One region of the Butyricimonas sp. Marseille-P2440 genome, then DNA from elsewhere that is predicted to be linked to it. Evidence: riboswitches for the same ligand, from Rfam matches in the RefSeq annotation. Region 1 holds a riboswitch; each other region holds the start of a gene.
The links. A riboswitch is a leader RNA that binds a small molecule or an ion and turns the genes downstream of it on or off. The one in region 1 is predicted to bind cobalamin.

Region 1 (11,046 bases):
AAATCCCTTGAGTCCAAAATTTACGAATATAAATATCGGAAACATTCTGATCCCACCATCCCTGTACGAGCTGGGGGTCTTTGACAGATAACATCACATCAGAGCCGGGACCATACGTGTCGCCCGAATTCCAACCGTTATACTGGAAATGTTCAAAATACGTCCAATTCCAACCAATAGCATAGTGGTGCTGCATGGAAGCGAGCTCTGCGTCACCGGTCAATTCCACCGTATTATTATAGGTATCATGTTTCGGGAAAAAACCGCTTGGTCCGTAACGGCGCAAAGAATCAAGATCCACGTAATTAGCAACTTGTTTGCCGTTCTTCGTGGTATAATACTTGTAATCCGCCCCATCAAAAGGAGATGTAGAGCTCTTGTAAGCTAAACTCCCGGCTCCTGAAGTACGGTGATAACTATGATCAAAGGCAAATACTTCTTTCAACTTCAAACTATTCGAGAAGGAATACACGTAACTAAGTTTGAAATTATAACCCTTACGGCTGTGAGAATCGTTGGCAAAGTCGTTGTACGTTTGTCCCATGTCGGCAGTCGGGTGTTTATCACCTTTCTTGAGTACGACTTTCTCATTTTCCAAATCCAGCATATCCCCCGGCATATAAGGTGCGGCACCCAGCTCAACAGTATAATGGTCGTTCTCAAAACCGAAAGTAAAATCTACCCGGCTTTTGCCTAACGTGGCACCCAACGCCGCCATTCCGGACAAACGCTCTGGTGACATACGCCGCCATCCCCCGTGAGTAGCGTAGTGCAAGTTTGCCAAGTATTCCACGGGACCGATCAACTTACCGCCGAACCCAAGACTAACCTTCTTCACGTCCCAACGCCCATAACTGAACCGGGCGTCCGCAGAAAACTGGGGAGAAACCTTTTTGCGCACGATATTAATCACGCCACCCATCGCTCCATAACCGGCTAATATTGCCGCAGGACCCCGCAAAACCTCAATAGACTCCGCCGAGGCGAGGTCGCCCAAGGGGAAAGTATTGATACTCTGCCGGTCATCCCGGATACCGTCGATCATCAGTACTGCCGGCATATTAGATCCCCCGACATAAAATCGTTTCCACAAACCACCCTGATCAGCCATGCGCACCCCAGGCAAGAAGCGAACAGCATCCACCCACTCGGTAATTCCTTTACGTTCCAGCATTTCGGAAGGCATTTTAACCAAATTGATCGGGATAAATCGAAGGGGAACATTCAACCCCATCACATCCGCATGATTCTTTTTCCCCATCACCTCCACACTCTTGATCTCGAAAATAGAATCCGTGATACTTTTCTTTTTCCGTTTGTCATTCTCCTGAGCAAAGAGTGACCCGGCACACACAAATAGCATTAATGCTAATACTACAACTTTTTTCATACAACTATATATTAATAATGAATAAAGCATTATTAACATAGTCTTTAGGGCAACATGAGTTTCAAGGTAAAATTACATCTTTTCCCTCTCGCTTTTTTTCCCGAAAGCTATGGTCTATCTCGTTCGGCAGGTCTTCTGACTTGTTCCAGATTTTGTTGCCTTCCCGGTTGTAACACCAGTGACATTTGAAGTACAAAATCCTTTTAAAGGAACTTACAGCTGCGGGTACAGTTCCGGATTCTCACCGGATTCCCTATTAAGTATCACCTCCACGAGAGAAGGTGTAACACCAAAACAGGGGCAAAAGTAATATATTTTTCTATATTATACATTTTCTGACTTATTTTTTATTCTTCTGCAAGTCATGAACCATTGGGCAGGTTTACCTGTTGCTATAAATTTTTCTACATTAAATTGCATTTTTTACTTGAATCTGCCTACATTTGCGAAGTCTTTGGTGATGTGTTAATATTCAAATAACACACAAGAGGGAAGCCGGTTAGAATCCGGCACAGTGCCCGCTACTGTGATGCCCGTTTCTCCCACCGGGAGATTCTAAGAAAGATTCTTACACCACTGTCCCGAGGGACGGGAAGGTATTTTTCTTGGGCGTAGTCAGGAGACCTGCCAAAGCAAAAAAAAGATAATAGCGTATTCCCGGGGTCAGGAATACTATTACAAACTTTTTAAACTTAATCTTACATGAAGAAATTTGTAGCGCTAACTACATTATTCGTATTAGCTTTAGTGAGTGTTTCCTTCGCAGAAATCACCCTGAAAGGAAAAGTCACGGACGCCAAAACGGGAAAAGCCCTTGTCGGGGCAAATGTCCGTCTGGTCGGCACAAGCATTGGTACCGCCACGAACAACCGAGGTGAATTTACATTGAACCGCATCCCGGACGGGAGCTACACGCTCCGGGCGAGTTACTCGGGATACGAGGTAAGTTCCATGAAAATCAACAGCAGCAAGAGTGATATCATCTTCCGGTTGGAAGTTACTCCGATTAACCTCGATCAAGTAGTCGTTTCCGGTACGGGTACCCACCGGAAGCTGAAAGACTCCCCCGTTCCCGTGGAAGTCATGACCGCTTCAGATATCAAGAAAAGCGGCATCTCCACCATAGAGGATGCACTCGTGATGCTCAACCCTTCGTTCAGCTTCCGCCCGACAGCCATGGGGACTAACATGACACTCAACGGAATGAAAGGGGAATATATCCTCATCCTTGTCAACGGGAAAAAGATGATGGGGGACATCTCCGGGTATGTAGACCTCTCCCGTGTAGACATGGGTAAGGTGAAACGTATCGAGGTGCTCAAGGGAGCAGCCTCCTCTCTCTACGGTTCGGATGCCATCGCGGGGGTTATCAATATCATCACGGATCAACCACATGACGCCCTCAATATCGCCTCCACCACCCGCTTCGGGGGAAAAGGCAGCTTTATCGAGAATATAAATGCAGATATAAATACAGGCAAATTCTCGTCATCGACCTCTTACCAGAGAAGACAATCCAATGGCTGGAAGCTCAGCAATATCACGGAAGACAGTGTTTATACCCGCCGCCAGGTATCCGACAAATTTCATTCGGACATAGTGACCCAGCGTTTCGCTTACGACCCGTCGAAGAGTCTGAACCTATACGTGGAAGGAAATTATTTCACCAAAAAACTCGACCGCCCCGTCAACAAAGATGCCGATGACAAATCCGGCTTCGACTACAACATGGAATACGAGAACTACGGCATCGGGTTAGGAGGAAAATACCTGTTTGGGAACTCCGCGTACATCAGCCTTGACATCAACGCGAACAACTACGAATACTCGAAAGTATATACCCGTACCGTGATCGAGAAAAACGACACGACGGCTCTCGCCGGGGAAGACATTCTGACCAAACGGCAACGTTACCTAAGTGCCAACTTGAAAGGGGTATTTAAAGTCGGCAAATACAACAAATTTTCCGTGGGAACGGAGTACGTCAACGATTATCTCAAAAACCCCACAGATCTCACGGAAAGCAAAAATGCCTATACACTTGCCTTGTACGCCCAAGATGAAATACGCATTTTCAAGAAGTTGCAATTGGTACCCGGTTTCCGCTACCTATACCACGAAACATTTAAAAACAAAATCACACCCAAGCTAGCGGCGATGTACAGCCTCGGTGACTTCAACTTCCGGCTCTCCTATGCTGCTGGATTCAAGGCTCCCCTCCTGACTGACCTCTACTACTATAAAGAATCGGCTAAAAAAGGGAAACTGACCATCGTCATCGGAAATCCGGACTTGAAACCGGAGAAATCGAACTACTATGCTTTCAACACCGAGTACGCGGGTAAATACCTCAACATCTCCGTGAACGGATACATCAACGACCTCCGGGATGTTATTGAAACAAAAAAATTAGAATTGACGGCAGAAGACGAAGCAAACAAGGTTACTTCCCGTTCCACCTATGAGAACTTAGACAAAGCACGCACACAGGGTATCGATATTTCCGTCAACAGCTATCTCGGCGCGGGCTTCTCCGTGGGCGGCGGTTACAGCTACGTGGATGCCCGTGACAGAAAGACCAAAATCCGGCTGGAGGAAAGCATCCGCCACTCCGGAAGCATGAGAGTCAATTACATGCACGAGTGGGACAACTATCGCCTTAACGTGAACCTTAACGGGCGGCTACAAGGCAAGAAGTTCGTCAAGGTAGACGAGATCGATGCGCCAAAATACCAGATTTGGAACCTGACCACCAATCATTCCTTCGCCCCCGTGGGTATGTTCATTTTTGAAGTGAATGCGGGAATCGAGAACCTGTTCGACTACTCCCAAAACCTTCCCTATGGCTCGAATCTCGGGACATTAAGCCCGGGTAGAAGCTTCTTTGCCAGTTTAACCATCAAATTCAAAAAATAATGAAAACAATCATTATCCTACTGTCCATTTTCACGAGTTTAAGCGCTTTCGGTCACGGGGACGACGGATTCAAAGACTCCGATATATTCAAAACCCTTGGTCCAAACGATAAGATAGCCATCCTGATGGTACATTTCGGAACCACCCATGACGACACCCGGGCTCTAACGATCGACGCCATCAACCGGAAAATGGCAAAAGCATTCCCCGGTGTGGAACTCCGGGAAGCCTACACCTCGCGCATGATCATGCGTCGTTTGAAAGAAAAAGGTATGGTGAAACTGAACCCCACGGAAGCAATGGACAAACTCATCGCCGACGGGTACACTCACTTGATCATACAACCCTCGAATATCATCGAGGGCATCGAGATGGAAGCCCTGCGCAAGGAAGTGGCTTCCTACCGGAACAAATTCAAGGACATCCGCTTGGGCAATGCCCTGCTGTATTCCCCGGAAGATTATCAGGCTACCGTGAAAGCGATTGCCGCATCACTGAAAGGGAAGGCAAAAGGCGATTGCGTCTTCGTGTGCCACGGCACTTACCACCCGGCAAACTCTACTTACGGGATGCTAGATTACGTGATGAAGGCACAAGGACACAAAAATTTCCACGTGGGCACCATCGAAGGTTACCCGACCATGGATGACGTGCTCCGGGAACTAAAAGCCAATAACGCGAAAGAAGTCACCCTCGTGCCTTTCATGTTCGTGGCAGGTGACCATGCCAAGAACGACATCGCCGGTGACTGGAAAGACGAATTGGAAAAGAAAGGATATACAGTCAACGTCATCCTTGAAGGACTGGGGCAGAACCCGGCAATACAAGACCTTTTTATCGGTCAGGCCAAATTCGCCGCCACCCACCAACGGGAGGACATCATCGTGAAGAAAAAGAAATACGAGAATACGGACGACATCAACTAAAGATATGTTAACGAGATTACTCATTCACACGCACAGGATACTGGGATTACTTCTTTGTATCCTGTGTTTCATGTGGTTTATCTCCGGCATCGTGATGATTTACCACTCGTTTCCCCGGGTTAGCCAAGAAGAACGGTTCGCCCGGCAATGCGTTCTCGACACGGCGGGACTCCCTTCGATACAGGAAATCACCAGCCGTTTGCCCACTGACACCCGTACCCAAGGCATGAGCCTTGACAATCCCGAGGGGCAAGCCCAGTTCCATTTCGGCAACTGGCGAAAAAGCCTCGACGTCTATGCCGACACCAACGCCGTCACCCCCGTGGTGGATTACGCCCTCTGCGAGTGGCGGGCTAAAAACTGGTGCCCTGCCCACCGCATCACCCGGGTAGACACCCTCCGGTCGCTAGACCAATGGATCCCCCTCGCCCATTACAAGCAGGAATTGCCTATCTACAAATTCCACTACGACGGGTCGGAAGGTTACCAGCTATATATATCTTCCCGCAGCGGCAAAATATTACAATTCACCGACTCCGACGAACGCCTCTGGGCATGGTTCGGGGCTATTCCTCACTGGGTATATTTCAGGATACTCCGGGAAAACCAAAACTTGTGGACGCAATTCATGTACTGGTCATGCTACCTCGGCATGTTCATGTGTTTCGCAGGATTCATCCTCGGCATCCGCTCCTACTGGCTAAACCGCCGGAAAGGATTCTTACGCTCGCCGTACAAAAAACAGTGGTTCAAATGGCACCACATCACCGGATTCTTCTTCGGAATATTCGTATTCACGTGGTTACTGAGCGGGTATATGTCCATGGCACCGCTCCCCTCGTGGCTATTCGGTGAACAAAAAAAACGCGGTACGATGCGGCAAGGCAGTTCGGAAAGGGACGCCCCGACACCCGCAAACTACACCCTGGACTATCGCCATGCTATAGCCGGAATCAATAAAACAGTCGGCAACGTGAAACAAGTAGAATGGAGCCATTACCAGGGCATCCCCTTGTACAGGCTGCGGACGGCTGACTCCACGATCACCCTCGACGCTTCGGTCGACACGATACGCCCCTTCCGCATCACGGAGGAACACCTGTTTGCCGCCATCAAACGGCTCACCCGGGACTCGGTTCCCTACAAGGTAACCCGCATGGACGAATACGACAATTATTACATTTCACGCCGCCGTTCCCTGCCATTACCCGCATACAAAGTCGCCCTCGACAACGAGGCAAAAGATGTCTATTACTATAACCTGGAATCCTTCCAACCCATGCACTACGATACAAACGGACGCTGGAAACGTTGGCTATACCGGGGACTACACACGTTGGACATCAAGTTCCTCGTCGAACGCCCCGTGTTGTGGACGATTGTCATTTGGACTCTTTTACTGGGAGGAGCTGCCGTTTCGTTCACGGGAATTATTCTTTCCGTGAAATACATTATCCGGCTGTTTAAAAGACCGAGAACCTCTAAATTTAAAATTAATATGTAATTTTGTCCTCTACAACAAAATTCTTAGTCTATGAATCAAGGAAAAATATACGTTGCCGGCATAGGACCGGGAAGTGAAGAAGACATCACCCCCGCAGTACGTGCGGCAATCGCACAATCGGACGTGGTGGTCGGCTACAAGTACTACTTCAACTTTATCCGCACCATCATTCACCCCGGCACGGAATGTATCGACACGGGTATGAAAAAAGAGAAAGACCGTGCCGCCCTCGCCTTTGAGTATGCAGAACAGGGCAAAACAGTCTGCGTTGTCAGTTCCGGTGATGCCGGGATATACGGCATGGCCCCCCTCGTTCTCGAGATGAAAAAGGAGAAAGCAAGCCCCGTGGAAGTGGAGGTATTGCCCGGTATCAGTGCATTCCAGAAAGGAGCGGCATTGCTCGGCGCACCCATCGGTCACGACTTTTGCATCATCTCCCTTTCCGACCTCATGACCCCGTGGGAGAGAATCGAACGCCGCGTAGAAGCAGCTGCTTCTGCCGACTTCGTGACTGCCGTGTACAACCCCAAGAGTGAAGGGCGTTACTGGCAGCTTTACCGCCTGAAAGAAATCTTCGGGCAACACCGTACCCCGGACACCCCTATCGGGTTTATCCGCCAGGCTGGTCGGGAGGAACAGGAGATAAAGATCACCACTCTCGCCGACTTCGACCCCGAGGAGATCGATATGTTCACCATCGTGATTATCGGCAACTCGCAATCCTACGCATGGAACGATAAAATCATCACTCCCCGCGGCTACTACCGGGAACAATTCACGGAAGACGTCGGCATCGGGCAGGAGATCATGATACGCAGTTTCCGCACCATCGAGTCGGAATTGAAAAACAAAGATATACCCCTCGGGCGCAAGTGGGCTCTATTGCACGCCATCCACACGACCGCAGACTTCGACATGGAAAACATTCTCTACACCGACGACCGTGCCGTGGAAACCCTTCACGCTCTCCTGCATGACGGGAAGATCAACACGATCGTCACGGACGTCACCATGGCTGCATCCGGTATCCGCAAAGGAGCACTCGAACGGCTGGGGATAGAGGTAAAATGTTACCTCGCTGACGAACGTACCGCGGAGATTGCATCCCGGCTGAAAATTACCCGCACGCAGGCGGGCATCCGCCTTGCCGCAGAAGAACACCCCGACGCCCTCTACGTTTTCGGCAACGCCCCCACGGCCCTCATGGAACTCTGTCGCTTGACGCGTACCGGGAAAGCGCACCCCGCCGGGGTCATCGGAGCTCCCGTCGGTTTTGTCAACGTGCGGGAATCCAAGCATATGCTAAAATCCTTCACCAACATCCCGAAGCTCATCATCGATGGACGCAAGGGAGGCAGCAACTTAGCCGCCACCCTCGTCAACGCCCTCCTCTGCTTCGATGACGCGGAAGGACTGCGCCCGGGAAGAGACGTGTAAACAAAAGTAAACCTTATGAACTTTATAATCATCGGCATTGACGACAACGGACAGCAGGAATTCACGAGAGAGATTCTCGGGCTTATCGCCTCACACACCGTATTCTCGGGAGGGAAGCGGCACCACGGCATCGTGCGGACGCTCTTACCGGAAGGCTACCGCTGGATAGACATCACCGTGCCGCTAGACGACGTGTTCCGGCAGTACGAGGGGCACAACGAGATTGTCGTTTTTGCCTCCGGTGACCCGCTCTTCTTCGGTTTTGCCAACACCATACGCAAACGCCTTTCCGAAGCGAACATCCGGTTGTATCCCTGCTTCAACTCCTTGCAGATACTGGCACACCGGCTCGTGCTTCCTTATCACGATATGCACGTCGTGTCGCTCACGGGAAGACCGTGGCACGAGTTCGACCGGGCTCTGATCGAAGGACACGAGAAAATAGGCTTACTCACGGACGAACAACATTTGCCCGACGCTATTGCCCGGCGGATGCTCGCTTACGGGTATGACAATTACATGATGCACGCCGGCGAAATCCTTGGCAACGAACACGAACGTGTTCGTACCCTCACACTAGAAGAAGCCAAGGAAAATACATTCCTCGCTCCCAATTGCGTCATCCTGCAACGTACCCGAACACATAACCGTCCTTTCGGCATACCGGAAAGCGACTTTGAGCTGCTCGACGGTCGTACCCGGATGATCACGAAAATGCCTGTCCGCCTGCTCACCCTCGCCCTGCTAGACTTACGGGAACGGCACACGTTTTGGGACGTGGGCTTTTGCACGGGTTCGGTTTCTATTGAGGCAAAACTCCAGTTTCCCCACCTCCGCGTGGTAGCTTTCGAGCAACGCCCGGAAGGAGAACGCTTGATGACCGTCAACACCGCACGCTTTGGCACCCCCGGCATAGAGGTACATATCGGAGACTTCACCGCGACCGAACTCTCTGGCATTGCCGCCCCGGACGCTGTTTTCATTGGCGGACATGGTGGCAAAATGGACGAAATCATCCGCCGCCTTGACGAAGTACTCCTTCCCAGCGGAGTCATCGTCTTCAATTCGGTATCACCCGAGAGCAGAACCCTGTTCATCGAATGCGCCGCCCGCCACGGGTTCTCGGTCACCCGAGAACACCGCCTCACGGTGGACGCACACAACCCGATAGACATTATACAAGTACAAAAAACAACCGCACATGAATAAAATAGCTATTATCATATCCTCCGACCAAGGCGTACAAATCGCCCGAACGATCCGGCAAGAACTGCCCGAGGCAGAATTATTCGCGACAGGGAAACGGGAAAGTTGCACCTCCGTGGACTCGATCACTGCTTTCGTGTCCGAACAATTCTCTCGATACGACGCCCTCATCTTCGTAGGGGCTCTCGGGATATGCGTCCGTGCCATAGCCTCATCCGTTCAATCAAAATACACCGACCCCGCCGTCATTAACGTGGATTCCACCGGACGGCATGTCATTTCCGTGTTGTCGGGACACATCGGGGGAGCCAATCAACTTACCCGCCGGGTAGCAAACATTCTCGGGGCAGAAGCCGTCATCACGACACAAAGCGACAACACCGGGCTTTGGGCACTCGACACCCTCGCACGGGAACACAGGTGGCATCCGGAAACAACCGTTCCCATGAACGCCATCATCACGGCTTTCGTCAACACCCGCCCCACGGCACTGCTTCTCGACGTGAAGGACGAGGGTACCCGTTACTTGGAACGTACCGCTCCCGAGCACGTGAAAATATTCTACCGTTTCGAGGACATCGACTTTCAAGCCGTTGAATTGCTCGTCGCGGTCACCCCATACCAACACGAAAGCCCGGTACAAACCCTATATTATCGCCCTGCTGTCCTGCACCTCGGTGTCGGTTGTCGCAAGAACTGCGACCCGACTGGAGTATGGGAAAGCATCACCCGAACCCTTACAGCGGAAAAGCTGTCCCCGCACTCCCTCGCCAGCGTGTCGACAATAGACTTGAAGCAAGATGAACCGCTCGTGCATGACATCGCCCGAAAAGCCGGCATCCCGCTTCACGTTTACACGGCGGATGATCTCAAGGAAATAGAAGTCCCCAATCCCTCGGAGAAAGTCACGGAAGTCACCTCCGTACCGGGAGTGGCAGAAGCCTGTGCTTTAAAGAGCGCCAGGAACACTCGCCTGCTCGTGGAAAAACAGAAGCAGAAACTGTCCGACGGCAATGACTTCACCTTTGCCGTCGCCCTCGACCGGACAGCTGAACGCCGGGGATTCATCGAGATCGTGGGAGCCGGACCCGGTGACCCGGAACTGATCTCCGTGAAGGGCAAAAACTTCCTCGAGGCGGCTGACCTGATTCTCTATGCCGGAAGCCTCGTGCCCGTGGAACTGACCTATTACGCCAAACCCAACGCCACGGTACGCAGTTCTGCCTCCATGACCTTGGAGGAACAATTCTCTCTCATGAAAGAATTCTATAACAAGGGACTTTTCATCGTACGCTTACATACAGGTGATCCCTGCATTTACGGGGCAATACAGGAACAAATGGCATTCTTCGACGAGTACGACATGGACTACCACATCACTCCCGGCATATCCTCCTTCCTCGCCGCCGCTGCTGCCCTGCAATCACAATTTACCATACCCGAAAAAGTACAGACGATTATCCTCACGCGGGGCGAAGGACGTACCCCTATGCCCGAGAAAGAAAAACTGCACCTGCTCGCCCGTTCGCAAAGCACCATGTGCATCTTTCTCAGTGCCTCCATTGTCGACCAAGTACAGGATGAACTCCTGCAACACTACCCGCCAACCACCCCCGTGGCAGCTTGCTACCACCTCACGTGGAAGGACGAACGCATTTTCCGGGGAC
Region 2 (11,046 bases), on a different contig from region 1:
GTCACTACCGATGGGATAATCTCGTCATCATCATCCCTGCAGGAAAACGAAAATATCCCCAGCAGGAACGTCAACGCCCAAATTTTCATTCTATTTACACGCATACTTTGTTATTTAGATAGTTATATTGACAATAAACTTCACGTTTGTTCCCGGCATCGGGTAACACTGCACCACCTCGTACTGCTGGTTAAAAATATTATTTATCTCTGCAGTCAATCGGATCGTAGGCCGCCTCCATGAAAAATTCCTGGATAACGAAAAGTCACTCGTGTACCACTCTTTCGCTCTGTTTTCCGGGATATTCGCGCTCGCCTCGTAACGTTTTCCCGTGTAGATAAAGCTATAATTTAAAAACCACTCCTTGTACGTTCCGTTTAAAATCAAGGAACCACTGTGCCACGGGATATAAGGAATCTGGTCCCCGTAGAAAGCACTCTCTTTCTTCGTGAAATCCTGGGCTTTTTGGTAGGTGTAATTCACCCGAGTATCCAGCAACCAATCCTGCCCGAATCGCCAACCGCCCTGCACGGCGACATCAATCCCACGGATTTCGACCTCCCCGAGATTTATCATCGTCCAACGGAATTGGTTGGAAGTCGGCATCGCAATGATTTTATCCGATACCTCATTGTAATACGCATCTACCTGAAATTCCAAACGCTCCAACCATCTATTTTCCGGCATATAGGCATACGTCACCCCTACATTATATTGGTTCGTGTATTCCGGATCCAAGTAAATATTCCCGATAAAAGTATAATACAAGTCATTCAATGTCGGCATCCGGAATACACGTTTATAAAATGCTCTCACGTTAAAATTATCGGCACGAAACGGTTGCCAAGAGGCAACCACCGTTGGGGTGTATTCCTGTACGTCATCTGCCGCCCCATTCTCCACCTTCGTGCGCTCGTGTACGAAAGTTCCCAACACGCTCGCCTGCAACTTGAAGCGTTCAAAATGCAAGGTTGTAGCAGCAGCAACCAAAGTCGTGAAACGCTTGGGATAGACAAAATTCACCAGATCTGCGTTCAACTTATTCCATTGGAAATCCACGGAAAGATTCACGTTCCAAAACGGGAATATCGTGAACATATTGGCAACGGAAAAATAGACTTCATGCTGCCGGAAATGATTGTTCACATACATCGTGCTCACATCTAACCGCGGATCGGATAAATAATGCAAATAATCGTATGCATACTTGCCATTCACGAGCAGGCTATAAAAATTGAAGTGTTTTTGGAAAGTACCTTGCAAGAAGAAATTGGAATCCCATTGCCGGTCTTGATGCTTGAATTTACCGGGTTCCTCCCGCACCGAAGCCCCCGGATACCCTCGCTCCGAATCGTAAAAATAAGCTTTTGCCTTCCAGTCTCCGTTGTTTACCTTCCCGAACAAACCGTATTCCACGCGCAAAGCATTCACATCCCCGTTCCGGCGCACCTCTGTCGTGTCGTACCCGTTTTTCTTTTTATACGAGAACTTGTATTTCCCTGTCGTGTACATATATTCCGCACTCAAAGCCCCGTCCACCTTTTTCCCTAAACGATGTTCCCACAAGAACGAGGGATTTGCTACACCGAAAGATCCGGTCTTGAATGTAAACTTGGCATGATGTTTCTCACCCTTCGCAAATCGAGGTACCCGACTCGTCATATATATGGAACCGGCAGAACCGAAATCTTTTGCCGGTTGGAATATTGCGCTCCGCTGTCCGTTGTAAAGAGTTATCGCTTCCATGTTGTCCAAGGAAAAACGCCCGAGGTCCACCGTACCGTTTTGAGCGTTTCCCAACTCGACCCCATCGTAAAACACCCCTACATGCTGCGTACCCATAGCCCGAATATTCACGGTTTTCAAACCTCCTATTCCTCCGTAATCCTTGATTTGTACCCCGGAAAAATAACGCAACGCATCCGCCACCGAGTGAACGCTTAATTTTTCCAACGCTTTTCCCTCCATGACCTGCACCGGTATCACTTCTTTGCGCACCCTCGGAGCAGACACTTCCACCTCGTTAATACGGTACGTCTTGGTTGAATCCACTTGCTGCGCACTCGAAAAACAAGGGGCAACAAAACATGACGAAATCAGTACTCCTAATACTATTAGTTTCATCTTTAGCCGTTATAAAAATACAACAGCTCCCCAGTACTCGAATAGATACAAATACCTACAATTATCTATTACAACAAAAATATGATAAAAAATACCTGCATCCAAGCTCTAGTCCCAGAAAGCTTTAGATCAACGATATTGGCAGGTCTTCTGACTTACTCCATCTTTAAACGCCCTTCCCATTTCATGTTGAAACAGTGGATTTGAGTCGTGTTCAAAGATTTTAGTAGAGCTTACAGCAGCGGGTCTGTTCAAGATTCTCACTTGATTCCCTTTTCACCACACGCTTGAAACAAGGTGTGACACCAAAATCGCTGCAAAAATATATAATAAAAGCAATACAATCAAATAAAAAAAGGAAAAAGAATTTATTTTCAATATTTAATTTTACAACAACAATAAATTTATCGCTTATCCCTATAAAATTGATCAGAACAAAATAATCCCCCTGAATTATCTGACTGAAATTCAAGGGGATTTTATTTATTTTTAACGAATTATTCCCACTCGATGGTGGCTGGCGGTTTGGAACTGATGTCGTAAACAACACGGTTGATTCCCCGCACGTTATTGATAATCTTGTTAGATACTTTTGCCAAGAATTCGTAAGGTAAATGACACCAGTCGGCAGTCATTCCGTCCGTTGATTCCACGGCACGCAGGGCAACGACGCTCTCGTAAGTACGTTCATCTCCCATCACGCCGACACTCTTGACCGGTAATAAGATTGTACCCGCTTGCCATACTTTGTCGTACAATCCCTCTTCCTGAAGCATAGATATGTAAATATGATCGGCTTCCTGTAACAATCTCACCTTTTCTTTCGTGATCTCGCCCAAGATACGGATAGCAAGCCCGGGACCCGGGAAAGGATGGCGTTTCAGGAATTTATCCGCTAACCCGAGGCTCTTGCCCACCCGACGGACTTCATCCTTGAATAACAGACGTAAAGGCTCTACAATCTTCAATTTCATGTAATCGGGAAGACCGCCCACGTTATGGTGCGATTTAATGGTTTGCGACGGACCGTTTACCGACGATGATTCAATCACGTCCGGGTAAATTGTTCCCTGTCCCAACCATTTGGCATCTTCTATCTTGTGTGATTCCTTGTCAAACACGTCCACAAAAGTAGCCCCGATAATCTTGCGTTTCTTCTCGGGCTCCTCTATTCCGGCAAGACGGGAAAGGAAAAGATCCCCGGCATCCACGCCAACGACATTCAAGCCTAACTCCTTGTAGTTCTCCATCACGGAAGAAAATTCATCTTTCCTGAGCAACCCGTTATCGACAAATATACAAGTCAGATTCCTACCGATAGCCCGGTGCAATAACATAGCAGCCACAGTGGAATCTACTCCCCCCGACAAACCTAAGATTACACGGTCTTCGCCTAATTTTGCTTTCAATTCGGCAACCGTGGTCTCGATAAAAGAATCAGGAGTCCAGTCCTGTTTGCAACCACAAATGTCAACCACGAAATTCTTTAATAATTCGGTTCCTTCCGTGCTATGATATACTTCCGGGTGGAACTGGATACCGTACGTTTCCTCACCCTCGATCCGATAGGCGGCATTCTCCACGTCAGCCGTACTGGCAACAACGGTATAATGTGACGGCAATGTTTCAATCGTATCCCCGTGCGACATCCATACCTGTGAATGTTGGCTGATATGCTTGAAAAGCGGACAACCGTTATCCACGAAGGACAAATTTGCCCTACCGTACTCTCTCTTGTTGGAAGCCTTCACTTCCCCCCCGAAATAATGAGCCAGATATTGTGCCCCGTAACATACTCCCAACAAAGGTAATTTTCCCTTGATGGAAGACAAATCCGGCCGCGGAGCCTTCTCGTCCCGAACGGAGAACGGACTGCCCGAAAGGATGACACCCTTCACGGATACATCAAGTGCCGGATAATGATTAAAGGGATAAATCTCGCAATAGACATTCAGTTCTCGCACGCGTCTCGCGATCAATTGCGTGTATTGAGAACCGAAATCAAGTATTAAAATCTTCTCTTGCATTGTGAATCGCTTATTTTATTTTATCGCGAAGATAACTTTTTTCCCCGTAACTTTATAGATAACAGTTTCAAAAAGTTAGCGGAAAAGAGTTTTAGATTACAAGTTAGCAAGTTACAGACCGCCGGAAAGTTGAAAGTAAAAGCCCCCGGCGTGTAACCTGATGCCGCTGTAAATCGTAATTTTACTTGTAATTTGCAATTTACAATTAAAACCTGTAACCTGTAATCTGTTAATCTATAACTCTTTTTAAGATGCACAACACGAGAGATAGTTTCGGCTCCAAATTCGGGGCAATCGCCGCACTGGCTGGCTCTGCAGTCGGATTGGGTAATATTTGGAAATTTCCTTACGAGGCAGGAAACAACGGCGGCGGAGCCTTTTTGCTCGTGTATGTCTTTTTCACTATCGCAATCGGACTCCCGGTAATGCTCTCGGAGTTCGCCCTCGGCAGATATTCCGGTCGGAACGCTTTCGGGACATTCGACCGTTTGGAACCAAAAACACCCTGGCGCTATTTCGGGATTCTCGTGTTGCTGGCTGCCACGATGATTCTTTCCTTTTACGGCACGGTCGCCGGGTGGACGTTGGAATACGTGGTGAAATCACTTTCGTTCTCGTTTCATGCCGGTTCCGAGGTGAACTTAAACGACCTGTTTAATAATTTTATCTCCAACCCGTACAAGCCCGTGTTCTGGCAAATCATTTTTATGGTTCTCACTGGATTTATCGTGTTGGCAGGCGTAAAGAAAGGGATTGAAAGATACACGAAACTAATGATGCCGTTGTTATTCGTGTTAATCGTGATCCTAGGGATTCGGGCGTGCACGCTGGATGGAGCCATGGAAGGTATAAAATTCCTGTTCTTGCCCAAGTTCTCGGAGTTGACTTCCCAAGGCGTACTTTCCGCCCTCGGGCAAGCGTTTTTCTCTCTATCCATCGGTATGGGAGTTCTGTTAACTTACGCGTCATACATCAAGAAGAACGAAAATCTAACCTCCATATCATTACAAGTCATCTGTGCCGATACCTTGATTGCCTTGTTGGCGGGTATCGCTATATTTCCAGCCGTGTTCGCCTTTAATATCGCCCCGGACTCAGGTCCCGGACTGGTATTCCTCACGCTGCCCCAAGTGTTCCAAAGTATGGCATTCGGGCAATTATGGGCAATCCTGTTTTTCCTTTTACTAACCATGGCTGCTCTGACGTCGTCGATCTCGCTACTGGAAGTGATCGTTGCTTTCTTCGTGGAAGAGAAGCATATCAGCCGGCGCAAAGCAACCATTATTTCAACGGTTATCGTCACCCTGTTCGGCATCCTGTGCACTCTGTCATTCGGTCCCTTGAAGGATGTACATATAGGAAATCTTTCCATATTCGGAATTTTTGATTTTATCAGTTCCAATATCCTGCTTCCCGTTGGGGGAATCCTTATTTCCGTTTACGTGGGATGGCGATTCGATCGTCACTTATTGATCGCCGAGTTGACTAATGACGGTCAATTGAAATTATGGCTGTTAAAACCGCTTATATTCGTGTTGAAATACGTGGCACCCTTGTTTATACTGGTTATACTTTTGCATTCGTTAGGTGTGTTCTAGAACTACCCAAAACCCAATGAAAACCCAATGAGAATCCGAGGTAATAATCTCCCACCGCCGTTCTCCCTACAGTTCCCCTGTTAGGTTGCTATATTCTTTGATATAGCAACAATAGAGCAAGCCTGTAGCCAAAGTGGCAGTGAGAGATGTTTACCTCGGGTCTTCACCGAATTCTCATTGGGTCTTCATCGAATGTTTGGCTCGGGAATAAGCTGTATCAGTTCTCGAGCTGCTTTCTCCGGATCGTCAGACCCGATGATCGCAGAAATCACCGCCACACTATCCGCTCCCGCTTGAAAAATAGAGGCGATATTATCGGGATGAATTCCCCCGATAGCCACCAACGGATGGCGTGACACGGAACGAATCCATTGAACCCCTTCCAATCCCCACTCCACTATTGTGTTTGTTTTCGTCGTGGTAGAAAATACAGGACTGGCGGCAATATAAGTTACGTCGTACCCGTTAGCTTCAAGCACCTGTTCCCGGCTTTCTACCGACAAACCGATTATTTTTCCTTCCGGAAGCAATCGTTTTACCCGCGAATAGGGCATGTCACTCTGTCCAACGTGTACCCCATCCGCATCAGCAGCCAGTGCCACGTCTACCCGGTCGTTGATAATCAAGGGAACATGATAAGGGGCTAACAGTGCTTTCAAACGAATTGCCCGTTCTATAAATTCTCGTGTAGAAGATTCTTTTTCCCGCAATTGCACCATCTTTACCCCTCCTTTCACGGCTGCTTCCACCGTGCGATAAAGATCTTTACCGTGAAGCAAACCTTCATCGGTAACCAGATAAAGCCGAGCATCCATATCATTCAGAAATTCGCACGTATTGCATGAATTGCTCACGTGTCAGATTATACATCACGTCGTATAAATTCAATTGTAAAGTCCCCGGACCTTTTGACATTTCCGCAGCTATCTCCCCGCATATACCCATGAAAGCTGTAGCGCTCACGGCTGCCATAAACTCGTCTTCCACCACGGCGGCAAAAGCGCCTAAAATAGCCGTAGCCGTGCATCCCAACCCGGTAACTTTTTCCATCATCGGGGAACCGTTGTGCAGGTACACCACCCTATCCCCCAAAACCACTAAATCTGTTTCCCCGCTCACGCAAACGACACATCCCACCCGACGGCTCAATACCCGGGCTGCCTCTAGGCTATTTAACGAAGATTCGGTACTATCCACCCCTTTGGAGGTCGTGGATAAACCTGCCATAGTCATAATCTCGGAAGCATTTCCCCGGATATATCGCGGAGTTCCGGCAGACAGTATATCCTGAAGAACTTTATTCCGGAAACTCGTAGCTCCCGCCCCCACGGGGTCGAGTACCACGGGATGATGAATTTCATTAGCTCGCCGAATGGCCGCTTTCATGGATTCCACAGTGAAACGGTCTAACGTCCCGATATTTATCACGGTTGCCCTGCACAAGGCAACCATCTCGTTTATTTCTTCCAAAGCGTGCGCCATGATCGGGGAAGCACCTGCAGCCAGCAAAGCGTTTGCCGTGTTGTTCATGACGACGTCATTCGTGATATTGTGTACCAATGGAGCTTCGGCTCTCATTTGTTCGATGTTCTTCCAAATCTGTTCTTTCATAGCTTATAAAAAATGATGGCACGTGTGGCTGGAATTCAAAATCTTTAAATCTAAAATAAAAGTCCCCGATTGGGGACTTTTTTTAATCTTCTTCTTCCAAATATATCGTGTAACGATCCCAGAAATTCTTGTCTGTCGGCACTTCTTCATAATACACCCGTCCAGCAATAGGAGTTGTCTTGTTCACGCTTACCTTAGTCGTCTGGTATTGCATCTCTCCCTTTACTCGCTCGCCACCATCCAAGTAAGTATATACCACGCTCACCCCGCTCAAAAAGTAATAAGAACTTACTTTTTTGTAATTGGTTGTGATCGTAGCCATAACCTCGTTGCGGGGACTGTCGCCTGCCAATATCAGATTTCTTCCCAAAAGGTTAAACGCGGAAGACGTGATCCGCATCACGTTCTTGATGACAGCATAATTCTTTAGCTCCACGTATATCTCTCCGCTGTATTTCATCACGAAAGCCGTACCGGAATTCGACAGGGAAGGTTTCAAGCATTCGTAAGACACGATCTGCACGGAATCTCCCTCGTACATGAATTTACCTTTGCTTTTCAGTTTGAAGTCCCTGTAATTCTCCAAATCCAAAATATTACGGGTATTGCGCACTATATCCGCCGTGATGATATCATCAAAGAAAATCAACCCGTCAGTAGCGGAAGTCGATTCATCGCTCCGGCGCACTTGCGAGAAATTATAATTTAATGCCTTAAACGCCTGCTCCACGTTAGAACGTTTGTATCCTTCGCTATCATAAATCTCCACGATAGCCTCTTTCGATTTTTTCTCCCCATCATTCACCCGTACTCCATACTCGAAATATCCCTCGTAATTATAAGGGCGAGGAATGTAGTTTCTCCCGATATTGTCCACCACGTTCTGCAATAACCTCTTCAACACCAAGGATTCTGCTGTCACGTCTACCTCATTAATCCCGTAAGTCATCGGTTTCAAAAGTATCTGAACCTCTCCTTTATCCCTTGCCTCGTATAGTTTCATTTCAACGGCAGAGTACCCGACAGCCGAGACTTTCATCGTGTAAGTTGCCAATCTTTCGGAAACGATCAATTCAAACAGCCCGTCCATATCCGAAGCTGCCCCGGCAACCGTACCGAGAATCCCGATATTGGCAAATTCTATCGGCTTGCGTGTAACTTCATCCAACACGACGCCCTTCACCCGTATCTTTCCATCATTCTGAGCCTGAACGGCAAACAATACTCCAAAAAACAAAACGAGTAACGAGAGGATTTTCTTATTCATAGCAATTATATTATTCTGTAATCATTTTCTATCGCGAATATATAAATAAATATGTATTTGACACACGAATTTGACAACTGGTCACGAGTCATTAACAATAAATTAAGATTCTGCCACCTCCTATATTCTTTGTTATACACAAATAATTTACTACTTTTGCCACACAACAATAGAAAAAGTTCAATTTAAACATTTCAGTATGAGAAAAGGGTTATTTTATATATCAGGCATTTTGATCTTCACGTTACTTTTCTCCTCTTGCGTTTCAAAAAAGAAATACGAGGAGTTAGCACGAGCAAAGAGAAGCGTAGACAGAGAAGTGGCAACATTGGCAAATGATAAAAAGACTCTGGAATCCGAAATGCAGAAACTCAAGGCAGACTTCAACGCCGTTCGTTACCAGTTGACCGCAAATAATGCAGCTAAAGACAAGCAAATTGACGATCTTTACGTGCAATTGCGTACTCTGCAAAGCAAGGAATCCGCTTTAAAATCCGAATTGAAAGATGTTTCCGAACAGGTAAAATCAAAGGTAAAGGATAACGAGGGACAATTGAACGGTTTGCAACTTCAATTGAAAAGAACTACCGAAGAACGTGACCTGCTTCAGAAGCAATTGGCAGAATACAAGACCAATGCTGACTGGGATAACCGGAAATTAAAGAACGAGGTGGAAACCATCAAGGCAAATATCAAGTTCAAAGACAGCGAAATTGCCCGTTTGGAAAAAGAAATCGCCGGGGTGAAAAAACAATTGGCTGACGCCAAAAGTATGCTGAACAAGAAGACTCAAGAAGTCGAAAAGTTGACAAACCAGGTAAATCTATTGAAGAAAGAACTTTCCAAGTAATTGAAATGATTTACATTATCATCAGTATAATAGGGCTTCTAGCGATAGTTGCCCTTTTTACATTCCTCTCCAAATCGAAAAAAAAGACAGAAGAGACTCCTATCATAGCCCCTCCTGCCGATTGCTGTGGGGCTCACGCTATCTGTGAAAAAGGATTGAAAAAAGTAGACGAAAAAATAGAATACTTTGATGACGAGGAATTAGACTTGTACAGGGGTATTCCATCCGACCAGTTCAATGATGAACAAATCGACCAGTTTCGGGAAGTATTATATTCCATTCGCCCGGAAGAATTATCCGATTGGTTTATCAGCCTCGAGAAAAGAGGTCTGGAACTCCCCGACGTATTAAAACAAGAGATAAATTGATTCCGCTTTCCCTGATTACTACAGGTTTATTAATAAATAAATTCAACTTGTAACCTGCAAGCCTGTAACTTGCAACATATAGCAGCCTAGCTGTCATATTACATAAAATGCGTTAAATAACATTAGACAACTTGCTTCCATTCATTTTAAAACCTACATTTGCTAGAGAAAATTCTAAAGCAAATTCGTAATGTATAGAGCAGAAATCGAGACTGAAAAAGGTGTTATGAAAGTCCTTTTTTATGAAAAAGATGCACCCAACACGGTTGCTAATTTCGTGAAGTTAGCCAAAGAAGGTTTTTACGATGGTTTGACCTTTCATCGGGTAATCCCGGATTTCGTGATCCAAGGTGGTTGTCCGAAGGGAGATGGAACCGGAGGTCCGGGATACACGATCAAGTGCGAATTGACCGGAGAAAACCAATATCATGACCGTGGTGTTTTGTCTATGGCTCATGCCGGGCGGGATACCGGGGGCTCTCAATTCTTCATTTGCCACAACCGTAGAAATACGGCACACCTGGATAGAAGACATACTTGCTTCGGGCAAGTGTACGAGGGTTTGGAGGTTATTGACGCCATCCGCCAAGGAGATAAAATCATAAAAATTGTGATTACAGAAGAGTAGCCTGTGTTCTTAGTTGTTTTTAAATAATTCAAAGAAATAGCCGGAGTGTTAGTAATGACTTCTTCGGCTATTTTGTTTCTCTCTGCCCAACATATACCCATTTCACGGCATCTGCTACAATAGAATAACCAGGTTCCCCCTTATCACTTAATTTTACACAATAATGCCCGGGCGTGTAATCGTAAATTCCAAGAGAAACCCAACTATTTTCTTGCTTTGCCTGAACAACTACCTGAGCTTCTCCACGTGTGGAAGAAATAACATAATTGAATGGTAGGAATGTTACATCCGGATTTTGATTTTTAGTAAAAACACCAGAATAAATAAATTTAGGAAGATGCGCAAATACCTCGTATCGTCCCTCTCGTTTCAGATCAACATTCCACTCCACGTGAGTTCCTCCTTTACCAGCACGTCGAATAACTGCACTCCTCACAAATTTTCCGAAAGCATTATGGTCAATAAAAAATCGCCAATAGTCATCAGGAATTAAGCAACTTTTCATATTTTCGTATTTATTGACAACACCTTGTTCTTTTTTCGAGAAGAAACGGGAATAATTACCAGAGTTGA
Region 3 (11,046 bases), 110 kb from region 1:
TAAAATAATTGTATTTCAATAGCAGTTTTCAAATAAAATAATTTCCTTGAAATGTATGTATTGTTAATGTGATGAATTATAATTTGTTGTAACAAAAATTGGATAACTTTTTGGATGGATGTGTTTTGTTGTCTTTTTGAATTCGGAAAATTTATGGCCAAATGTGAATGAATGAATTTTTGAATAGAGTTGATTATTTCGTCCGGTCTTTGGCTATGAATACTTTATAGGGTTACGAGATACTTGACAACATAGTACGCTCCTTTTAAAAAGTAAAACCCGATTGCTTGGATTTGATTAGCAATCGGATTTTTTCAGAATGATAGTCTATGACTATTTTTTGTTGGGTTCTGCCGCTTGCAATAGACGGGGAATGGGTAGAGTGTTCCTCATCTCCTCATAGTCAATGGGGGACAGAGTCCATGCATCCCAAGAAAGGTCTTCCAAAGAACGATAGATCACGAAAAAGTTGGAATAGTCGAATTCTTCGGACTCCGGAACTACGTTGCCCTGTCCTAGCCAATAAGTGGGATAAGCTTGGTATAGCCCTCCTAACCAATAATCTTCCGGATCAACGGGTTTCAAATTATCAAAGTCTTGAGATGAAAGTTCATAGAAGCCGTCAACAAAGTTGTCTTGAGAGATTGTCAAGTTCCCGTTACTTACTTCAATTTTTCCGTCATTGTTTCCATCATAGCCAAAACCGATAATATAACTGCCCGATTGAGCAATATAGAGGCGGGGATCTGCTTTCGCGATCGCCCGCAACATATCGATACCTAGAGGTTCTGTCCCTTTTTCCCAGCGATATCCCCATGCGAGAAAGAAAACTTCGTCATCTGTAGGTTCCAGCATATTGGTACCGGTGATCCATTGAATTGCGAGAGCAGAGCGGTTTTCACCTTCTCCTGTCCAGTTTTTTATGTTGGCGAAACGGAATTGACCGTCAGATACGTTGATTGTCAATGTGTCGGCATCGGAACCCACGGAATTGGTTGCCGTGAGGATGATCCGGTATTCTCCGAAATCTTCGGGAGTGAATTTATAAACAGTGTCGGTGGAAACTTGTTCTCCTTCGAGTGTCCAAAGAAGGGCAACGTCCGTGGGATCAAGCAGCCTTGCTTTCAATTCGACGGTTTCTTTCGGAAGGCAAGTAGTGATTCCGCTCACGTTAATGATGGAAACTTCCGGTAGGGTAGGAATGTGAGGGGGCTCTTGCTCCTTGTCATCACTACATGCGCTAAATAACGAGATCATCAATCCCCACACGATAAAAAAGAAATACAACTTCTTCATAATTGTTTAATTTTGAATTAATTTTATATATTAAAAAACGCAATAATTAATTCATATCCATGTATCCCACGTGGACACAAACATTTCTGTTTGCCGGAAAAGATGATCGTCAAATATCGATATGTAAACGGTACTGGCGTTTATGTTCTCCTTCCCCTTGAACATGAAACATATTAGCATATGGCAGGTCTTCTGACTTGTTTCCTTCTCCGGGCTTCCTTCCCGTCCCTCGTGCGAGGGACAGTGGATAAAGTATGTCCGGGAAGTATCGTGAAACTTACAGCAGGGGATTCTGTTCAGGACTTACACCTGATTCCCTTTTCATCCCGATACGCGATTCGCGAAGCGGGACACCACTTGCTTCCATTATTCTTGGCAAAAGTAAAGAAATGATGTTAAATAATCAAATATTTTTTTATATTTAATTGCGAAGTCTAAGGCAGTTTTTACCGGTACAAAAAAATCCCCGAAAGTCGGGAAATGACTTTCGGGGAATGCAGTATTTTTATTCACGATCAATCAAGATATCTGGAATAAGATTCTGCGGTCTTCTCGTACATTTCTTTTGCTTTCGGGTCTTTCTCGTATTTCAAGCATTGTTTCATCATCTTGATGATATACGGGGCTACTTTCTTGGGTTGGTTGAAATCGAAATTCGAGATTCCTACTTGCGATATGATGCCACGGGTTTCCGTGTCTGCTTTTTTTATCCAGAGTAATGTATTCTCGAATAATTTTTCTCCGTCTTTACTCTCCGCCACATCGATATTTTCTTTGAAGAAACGGCTCAGCGGGGTGGCAAATTGGGGGTGGGCATCAATGAATTGCACGATCTGCCGGACTTCCCCGTATTTTTTATGGGAACCGGTGGTGCGATTGCTTATCATTTTATTGATACGGTTGTACATGAACTCATCGTATTTCTTTTTTCCAATGACGGCAATCACCTCCTTCGGGTGATCGACCATATACCGGAACACCCCGCAGTCAATGAACGTGACATAGTCGTAATAGGATTTCCACCAGCGTTCGGTGAAATAGTCCTCGAGCGGACCTTGTTCCAAGAGTTTATACATGGTTTCTTCCAGTTCTTTTCTCAGGAAAGCTTCCCGTAAAAATTGGATATACTCGAAAGCGCAGGAGGGATCCTCTTGCAATTGCTTCTTGCGTGCCTCGAACGTGTTTTCCGGTTGGAGGATACCGTTCATTTTGTCGCAGAATGTCTTCAAACTTGAAGCACAGCCGGCAATCCGCACCATTTCATTCCCATCCGTGTCCAGCACGATAAAGCAGGGATAGGCGGCAATCTTGAATCTCGGATGGATACCGTCCGGGTCATTTTTATCCAGGTCATGATAATAAATCATGATCAGGTTGTTCTTGTCCCGCAGTTCCCGGAACTCCGGGGTGGGGTACACGTCCCGTTCCAATTGCTTGCAGGGACCGCAAAAAGTGGCGGAACACATCACCATTACCCGCTTGTTTTCGGCTTTTCCTTTTGCGATTGCCTCGTTAAGCGAGCCTTTGAAGAAAAGGTCATCCGGGATAGCTCCATTTTGAGCCCGCAGGGCGACACAACTCATAAACAACAATGTACATACCAATAAGAAACTTCTCATATTATCATTTTTTTAGTTCGTTTAATATTATCGTTTTTAATTGAGGATCCGAGGGCCTTGGGGCATTGGTCGATACGATGTTCCCGCGTTTGTCGAAAACCATGAATCGGGGAATTGCCGTGATCTGGTAACTTTCGGCGATGGCGGAGAAGCCGTTGGCGAAAAGATGAATTCCCCCCATTTGTTCGGATTTAATCATCTCTTTCCATGCGTTTTTATCTTTTGCCTTATCAACGGAAACGGCAAGGAACACGATGTCATCCCGTCCTTCCATCTCTTTTTCCAGTTTTTTCAAGTGAGGGATCTCTTTCTTGCACGGTCCGCACCACGTTGCCCAAACGTCCACCACGACCACCTTGCCCTTGAAATCACTCAAGGATACCATCTTCCCGTCAATGTCGGGATAGGTGAAGTCGATTGCCGGTTGACCAGCACCCATGTAGCCGTTCTTTTCCTTGTAAGCATCAATCTTTGCCAGTTGTGATTTTTCCGTGACAAACTTGCCGTATTGTTCGTAATCTTTCAGGAAATCGTCATACGTCCGGTAAGCATCCATTTTCATCTGTGACAAGAAATAGGTGGCTTTCACCGCATCGGCAGCTTGGTCGAGATTAAATTGGTTGCCATTCACAACCGTTTGATTCACTTTTAAAATCGTGAGGAAAAGGCTGCAAAACGGCATCCGGGCATACAAGGGTGAATCGAATTTCAGTTCGTCCCCGATGGTCTTAAGCAGGGGAAGCCGTTCTTCCTTGCTGGGGGCTGCCAAACTCGGCAGGAAATGGAAGTAGCAAATTCCATATAAAGCTTGTGTTTCAATGAACAATTTCAAGAAAGCATCAAACTCCGTATCCTTGCTCTTGACCTTTGCGGCATACGCTTTCGAGGTTTTCAGGAAATCATCCACCTGGGGATACAATTCCCGGAACGTGTTGTTGACATCGTTGTCGGGGAGTACACGTTGATACTCCCGTTCCCAAGCTTCCAGAATGCGGTTGTTCGGGGATACGTTCCCTTCTAACGTGTAATTTCCCACTTGTTTCGTTATATTTAATCGGATACGCTCTCCGTTTTTCCCGCAGAATATCGCCTTATCCTTGGTGGCGGTATTTTGCGTTACCCCGATGGCAAACAATTCCGTCTGGGGCGCATCCACGGCAAAGCAGAATTTTCCGTCATCCAGTTTGGTAGTGGCGACCAGTTCCCAGAATCCGTCTATCGAACGGTACAACCCGGCTTCGTTCACGTACTTCACTTCCATCTTCCCTTCGATCAGGAGCGGGATATCGTTCTTGGCGTGTACAGCCCCGATACCAAAAATTAAAAATGTCAATGCAAAAATAAATGTTCTCATGAATAGTGATTTATTTAAAAATTATACAACTTCTATTTGTACGGGGCGTCCCTCTCCCTCGATCACGATCGGTTCCTTGGACAAATCCGGTCTCCCGGCAAGCATTTCGTGGAAATAGAGTTTATAATGTCCTCCTTCTTCCGTGGCAATTACCAGATATTCCCTGGCACTGCCGAAAGGCAAGGTATTGGTGAAATGTTTGATCATCGTGATCCTACCTTCCAGACCGGGCAGGATGTCCTCCGATTCGTCAAGAGAATTGTAGTCGAGCAGGTTCAACCTATTTCCGATGGCGTAATAGATATACGGGAAAGCCATATTGTTCCCGTATATCTCTGCCGAGGTGATTTTCTTGTCGGACGCAATCTCCTTGGCTTCCAAAAGCGGGGAGAAAAATCTTCCGTCCCATTTGTCGTATTCTGCTATTTCCATCTTGTAGAGGAGCAACTTGCCCGTGGTCCGGTCCTTCATCAGAGCGTACCCGTTGGTCCCGCTTTTTCCCATATAAATCAAATTGCTGCTCATGTTGTTGGGTGTCAGTAATTCCGAGGTCGGTGCGTTGGTCTTGTCTTTATTATCGAAGCATTTCAAGACCCCGTTCGAGTTGATGAGAAAGCGGGAGTTCGCCTCATCGTAAAACATGTAATAGCCAGAACCACATATCACGTGTTTATTACAACTGCAACTGATCGGTTCGTCTGCGGGAGCATTGGAAACCCGCATAGGCAAACCGAATTTATGCGCGGCGGTTGGTATCAGTAAATAATTCCAATAAAACCCGTTGTTGGACAGATAAGACAGACTTGTGTTGTTTTTTACAAAACAGCGGGGTTGTTCGTCGGTTTTTTCTTCGTAGAACATCGTGTTGAGGTCGTACACGGGAGCCATGTGTTCGAGCGTCAGCATGCGGGTATCTTTGTCCGAACAGATCCAGACGGTTCTGACCCGTTCTTGAGGTTTTCCGTTTTCATCGATATAGTTGATGTCGGGACAGATCAGGAGCGATTGCGGTGCGCCTGTAATCCGGCTGCTCGTGTTTTTCAAGATATCCGCGAGCAATTCCTTTTCCGGGTTCACCAAATCGATTTCCGTTTCTCCGTCTATCTCTTTTAGGATATAGCACCCGGTAGTATATTGCGTACGGACAATCACTTTCGTGCTGAAAAATTGTTTGTCGCCGTTCTGTTTGTGCTCCACGCATAGGGTCAACGTGTAGGTGTCCGCCCCTTCGGTAACCTTGTAATCCAAATCCGGGTCGAATGAGATGGTGTCAACCGGTGCCTGTGCGAGGGTAGTGGAAAACAGGGTCCACATGAAATTGTAATTCTCCTTGTTCGGGAATTGCGGGCTGATTTGCAATTGGTCGAGCATACTGTAAACCGGGTATTCCGGCTCGATTCCTTCCATCTCGATTGGGGGGATCGGGTTGTAGTCGTAATTTCCCTTGTCTTCATAGCAGGCTTCCAATGAGAAGACAAGCAGGAATAATATATAAAAATACTTTTTCATAGTCTTTCAAATGTTTGTTTGATTTATGGGAAACGTACTAATATACCCTCGAGGGCTCCGTCTTTCGGGGCTTCCCGCAGGGGACCCTCACCGTTGGCTTCTCGGCGGGCGTTCTCTTCGTCCAACAGGTTGTTCAACCGGGTTTGCCAGAATTGTAAATATGGATAGTCATTCATCAATGTTTCGATGAAAGCATCATCCCATAACTCTGTGCTGTTGTCCAGCATAAAACGGTATTTGACCTCTCCCCATTGTCCGAAAAAATTTACAAAACCTAAACCATCCCACGTTTCGGGTTTCTCCAGCATATCGGAAAAGTAGATGGTCTTCACGCTGGCTTCCGGGTTTATCGCCACGAACTCTTCGGTATCGACGAGACGGACCCGCAAGGCAACCCGCCCGTGGGCGAGCGAGGGATCGCGCAGGAGAATAACCGGAATGTTCGCTATCGCGCTACCGGCAGGTACCACGGAAAACAGTTCGTATTCCGGCGAATCGAAAGGAACGTAATGCACCCCGGGCACGGCATTGGCGATGCCGCTGCCCGCTTCGGGAAGGGCATCCGCCTGTTCAAACAGTACCCGGCGGTCATACGAGGTCACGAATCCCATCGTGCGCATCTCGAGGTAAATGGTGTCGCGGTCGACAGAAGAATGGTCGTAGATAAAGGTTTTGGTAATATCTTTATTCACATTTTCCTTTAGCAGAAAGCCGATTTTGTTGGTCGGGTAATTATAGAGTTCCGACGAATCGTGGCATCCTGCCAAAAATAGGATTCCCAATAATAAAATGATTTGATGTTTCATAGCTCTGAATCTTTTTTTTCCAATTAAAATTCTCCGTCAGGAAGCGGTACCACGTAATTTTTTTCTTGAGCAGGTACGACGCCCCATAGCATCTTCTCTGTCATTTTACGTTTGTAGGTAAAGAACATCTGCCCTTCGCCCCAGAACTCGCGGTGGTATTGGTTCATGATATCACTTTCACGTTCGGCGAGCGAGGTGTAATCCGTATGGTTCAGGTTGCGGCTTCCCTTGTATTCCCGCATGAGCCGGTTGCTCTCCTGCAAGTTGGTGGCAGTCTCTGCCGCGATGAGGTACATCTCTGCCAACCGCACCGCGGGCACCATCTGCATGGTGACATAATTGTCCGAGGCAGTTACGGAGCGATTGCCTTCCAAGCCCAGCCCCGAGTCATCCTGCCAGTACTTTTTCAATATCACTTTCCGGGTGGAACTGCCGACCACGCTCTGTTCCTCGAAGAGTTGCAGGCGGTTGTCGAAGGTTTCATTAAAGAATACATCTGTAATCATCTTTTGTCTCGACTCCGCTGCTGAAATGGCATTGATTCCCTCAAACGTACTTTCGACTTTTTTATCCAAATTGTAGACATGGAAAGCCAACAGGGTTTCCGAAGGCAACGTGTATGCCTTGTTGGTGAAATCGTCGGCAAGCGAGAGGGCAATCACCGGCTCGCCGTGCACCGTGGCGTTGATGACTTCGGAGGCATACAGGTAAGCCAGCTGCTTGTCCCCGATATAGAGGTAGAACCGTGCCTGCAATGCCTTTACCGCCCAATAGTTGAATTTCAACCGGCGGAACCCTTTGTCGTCGCGGTTGTTCTCCCACAGTTTGATGGGGTCGTCCAATTCGGCGTAGGTGTACTCCGTCAGCGGGTCCGATATGCTCAATAGCGCTTCGGCATTCGTGAAATCCTGCGCCAGCTTTTCAATGTATGTGGTGTAATCGTAGGCGGGCACCTGTTCTTCCGAGGCGATTTCAGCGTAGGGCAGTGCCACCCGTATCGTTGCGTTCTCCAGGGGTACCTGGCCGAACAGGCGTAACAGTTCGAAATGGCAGAATGCCCGCGTGGCAAGTGCTTCACCCTTCAAGCGGTTGAAGGTCTCTTGGGTGGCGATGACATCTCCGCCCTGTTCGTCGAGATAGCGCAACAGGTCATTTGCCTGGGCAATCGTGTTGTACATTTTGTTATAGACGTTCTTGAAAATGGACTTGACATGTTCATCTTCGTAATTGAATTTACGGAATGCACTCATCGCTCCTTCGGGTGCCTCCCAATGTTGCGCCATGTATTCCAGCGCATCGTATGTCAGGGTCTTGCCATACAAGTCATCGTGTTTCAGATTGGCATAGCAACCGGCAAGGGCATCTTTGAACCCGTTTTCCGTGCTGTAGATTTCTTCCCGGTCGATCTCCAGTTTGGGCTTGATGTCTAACCACGAATTGCAGGAGGCGAACAGGAAACCCGCGAGTATAGGGATAATGATTTTTCTTTTCATAAAACCGTTTCTTTAAGAATTAAAACATGAATTTCAGGCTGAAAGCACACCGGCGGGAGAAGGGGTAATTTAGACCGCGTTCCCGCTTGATCGTGGAGACATAGAAGAGGTCCGACACGTTCACGGAGAGCTCCATCATCTGCATGTGCAGGTGTTTTTCGATCCAGTTGCCCGTGAACTGGTACGAGGCGCTTGCTCCCTGCAACGAGAACATGTTGTCGTCCTGCACGAAACGAGAGGAGGCTTTGGTAGTTCCGGCAAGGTCTCCCTCCAGGTCGTAGAAGCTCTTGTAGAAGGTCCGTTGCCCGGGGGTGAACCAACGGTCTTTCAGCACGCGCCGGTCTACGTTCTTGTTCAATGCGCTGCGGGGCACTTCCACCCGGTTGATTAAAGTGGAGTTGTATTGCTGTCCGCCGAAATGGAATCCGAAGGAGAGGTTCAACGAAAAACCTTTGTACCGGAAGTTGGAACTGAGGTTCCCCCTGAATTTGGGCTCGCTGTTTCCGGCCAACCGCTTGGCGTTGGCATTCCATTCGTAGGTGATGTTGCCGTCTTTGTCATAGAAAAGTTCCTGTCCCGTACTCGGGTCGATGCCCAGTGACTTGACCGCATAAATGTCTGTGGTGGAGCCGCCTTCGAACATCACGGAAGGCAGTTCGACATTGTTCTGCATGTACTCTTCTGCCTGCCGTTTGATTTCGGGCGAGAGTTTCAGTATCTTGTTCTTGTTGTGCGACATTTTTCCCGACAACATCCACGAGAATCCGCTGCTCGTGCGGACGGGATAACCGCTCAGCATCAGTTCCAAGCCCGTGTTCTGCACTTTTCCGATATTGTCCGTGAAGGTTGTGAATCCCGTTGAGGCAAGGATGGTCCGGGGGGAAAGCAGGTTATTCGTGACATTTTTGTAATAATCCAGAGAACCGGTAATGCTCCGTTTGAACAGGGCAAAATTCAATCCCGTGTTGATCATGCTGGTCTGTTGCCATTTCAAGTTCTCGTTCCCGTATCCCTTCAGAAAAGCGGGGGTAAAGTTGAGGTAACGGTCGTTGACGTCATACTCGTAAGTGGTTGCCGCCTGGTAAGAGGAGAACTGTTGCGAACCGGTCATCCCGTAAGAGAACCGGAATTGCAACTGGTCGACGATTCCTGTGTTTTTCAAGAATTTCTCGTTGTGCATGTTCCACCCGATACCGGCACTCCAGAAGGGGGCGAAACGTTTGTTCGAACCGAATTGCGAGGAACCGTCCATACGGAAGGAGAAGTCCGCGTAATAGCAGTTTTTGAACGTGTAGTTGAAGTTCATGGTGTACCCCACGCGGCGGCTTGTGCTTTCGCTTCCGCTGGGTTTCCCGTTCTCTTCGAACCCGACGGCGTTGGGTAAGAAGTCGAAGCGCTCGTTGTACCCCCGCATGGTAAAGGAGTAGGAGTATTGTTTGGATTGGGCGGCAGATATATCCAAGTCGAAAAACAGTTGATGGTTTTCGGCAAGCGTTTTGGCATAGCTGACCGTGATGTTCCCGTCCACGTTGGAAGATTGGCCCGTGGTATAGGCATAGGAACCGCGTTCGGAAAGGGTGGTCGATCTGAACTCGAAGCTGTTGGGCGATTTGAACACGTCGTGCGTGTTGAAGTTTTTGGATATCCCGATTTTCCCGCGCACGATGAAACCGGCAAACGGCCGCCACTCTATCGAGAAGTTGTCGGAGAATATCTCCGTCATGCTTTGGTCCTTGTTGTCGAATTGCGCCTCGTAGAGCGGATTCCGAACGTAAGTGTCGGTGGGAGCAAAATAGTACCTCTCGTAATAGTCGCCGTTCTCATCGCATAGCCTCCAGTAGGGGTTCATTGCCGTGTATTCCGAGAAGGTCCCGTAATTACTTTCGTCACCCCGGCTGCGCGAGTAGTTCGCCTGGTTCATGAAGGTGAAGTTGTTTCTTTGGTATATGAGGTTGATGACCCCGCTGAAATTCGTCCGCTTGGAGTTCTTCATGACCCCGATGGTCTCGTTGTAATTTCCTTCAACGCTCCACCGGAACTCGTCGCTTCCCCCGTCGAGTTTCAGGTTATAGTTTTGTCCCACCCCGGTGCGCAGCGGTTGGCTCAGCCAATAGGTGTCCACGCCTCCCAATACGTCGCGGCGGATGTCGTAGTACGTTTTTCTGCCTTCGGCATCCCGGTCGGGATGGATGGAGTTATACAATCCCATCTGGTATTCAAAATCAATTTTTTCAAGGGCATCCAGCAAATCGTAGGAACTCAAATCGGGGATCTCCACGTTCACCCCCGCGGAGGCGGAAAGGCGGAGTTTCCCGGCTTGCGGTTGTTTCGTGGTGATGACAATCACCCCGTTGGCTCCCCGGGAGCCGTAGATCGCCGTGGCGGAAGCATCCTTCATGATGTTGATGGATTGCACCTCGTTGTCGTTCAAGTCAATCAACTGTTGGAGGGAGATTTCAAAACCGTCCTTGATGATCAACGGGGTATTCAATTGGGCACTGGCTCCTTCGTTCAAGTCTTTCATCGACATCGGGAGAGCCGAGTTGCCCCGGATGTTGATGTTCGGTACGCGGTTCGGGTTGCTACCGGACAGGTTGTCCTGCACGAGATTGATGGCGGGATCGATGTTCCGGAGGGTTTGCAGCAGGTTCTGTCCCTGGTACATTTTCAACTCTTTTGCCGTGATGGTGGAAACGGCTCCGGTATAGCTCTCTCTCGGTTTCTCGAAGATACCGGTTACGACGACCTCTTCCAAGGTTTCGGCGTCCTCTTCCAACACGACATTCAACTCTTTTTCCCCGCGGTAGATATGCTCTTGGGTTTTCATCCCGACGAAGGTGAATTTCAAGCGGATGTCGTTGCTTTTCGCAACTTCGAGCGTGTATTTCCCGTTGGCGTCCGTGGCTGTCCCGACGGAAGTGCCGCTCAGGATGACGGTTACACCCGGAAGCGGGGCTCCGTCCGTGTCG

Region 2: linked by a shared signal. The riboswitch ahead of BN8899_RS17165 (TonB-dependent receptor) and the one ahead of BN8899_RS06425 (TonB-dependent receptor) in region 1 are both predicted to bind cobalamin.
Region 3: linked by a shared signal. The riboswitch ahead of BN8899_RS06855 (PKD domain-containing protein) and the one ahead of BN8899_RS06425 (TonB-dependent receptor) in region 1 are both predicted to bind cobalamin.

What each region holds. Positions count from the first base shown of each region.
Region 1 is NZ_LT594609.1:79,918-90,963, forward strand. It holds gene BN8899_RS06420 (TonB-dependent receptor) at 1-1,390, opposite strand, end outside; cobalamin riboswitch at 1,498-1,699, opposite strand; cobalamin riboswitch at 1,829-2,037, shown strand; gene BN8899_RS06425 (TonB-dependent receptor) at 2,093-4,306, shown strand; gene BN8899_RS06430 (sirohydrochlorin cobaltochelatase) at 4,306-5,232, shown strand; gene BN8899_RS06435 (PepSY domain-containing protein) at 5,237-6,736, shown strand; gene cobJ (precorrin-3B C(17)-methyltransferase) at 6,767-8,173, shown strand; gene BN8899_RS06445 (bifunctional cobalt-precorrin-7 (C(5))-methyltransferase/cobalt-precorrin-6B (C(15))-methyltransferase) at 8,189-9,382, shown strand; gene cobM (precorrin-4 C(11)-methyltransferase) at 9,375-11,046, shown strand, end outside.
Region 2 is NZ_LT594610.1:1,454,926-1,465,971, forward strand. It holds gene BN8899_RS17160 (YncE family protein) at 1-104, opposite strand, end outside; gene BN8899_RS17165 (TonB-dependent receptor) at 115-2,124, opposite strand; cobalamin riboswitch at 2,247-2,449, opposite strand; gene guaA (glutamine-hydrolyzing GMP synthase) at 2,622-4,151, opposite strand; gene BN8899_RS17175 (sodium-dependent transporter) at 4,403-5,749, shown strand; gene thiE (thiamine phosphate synthase) at 5,935-6,564, opposite strand; gene thiM (hydroxyethylthiazole kinase) at 6,566-7,360, opposite strand; gene BN8899_RS17190 (carboxypeptidase-like regulatory domain-containing protein) at 7,443-8,627, opposite strand; gene BN8899_RS17195 (hypothetical protein) at 8,827-9,477, shown strand; gene BN8899_RS17200 (hypothetical protein) at 9,483-9,845, shown strand; gene BN8899_RS17205 (peptidylprolyl isomerase) at 10,036-10,473, shown strand; gene BN8899_RS17210 (golvesin C-terminal-like domain-containing protein) at 10,541-11,046, opposite strand, start outside.
Region 3 is NZ_LT594609.1:188,038-199,083, reverse strand. It holds gene BN8899_RS06855 (PKD domain-containing protein) at 334-1,296, opposite strand; cobalamin riboswitch at 1,461-1,669, opposite strand; gene BN8899_RS06850 (thioredoxin family protein) at 1,812-2,915, opposite strand; gene BN8899_RS21120 (TlpA family protein disulfide reductase) at 2,920-4,269, opposite strand; gene BN8899_RS06840 (PKD-like family lipoprotein) at 4,291-5,778, opposite strand; gene BN8899_RS06835 (DUF4843 domain-containing protein) at 5,802-6,584, opposite strand; gene BN8899_RS06830 (RagB/SusD family nutrient uptake outer membrane protein) at 6,608-8,077, opposite strand; gene BN8899_RS06825 (SusC/RagA family TonB-linked outer membrane protein) at 8,097-11,046, opposite strand, start outside.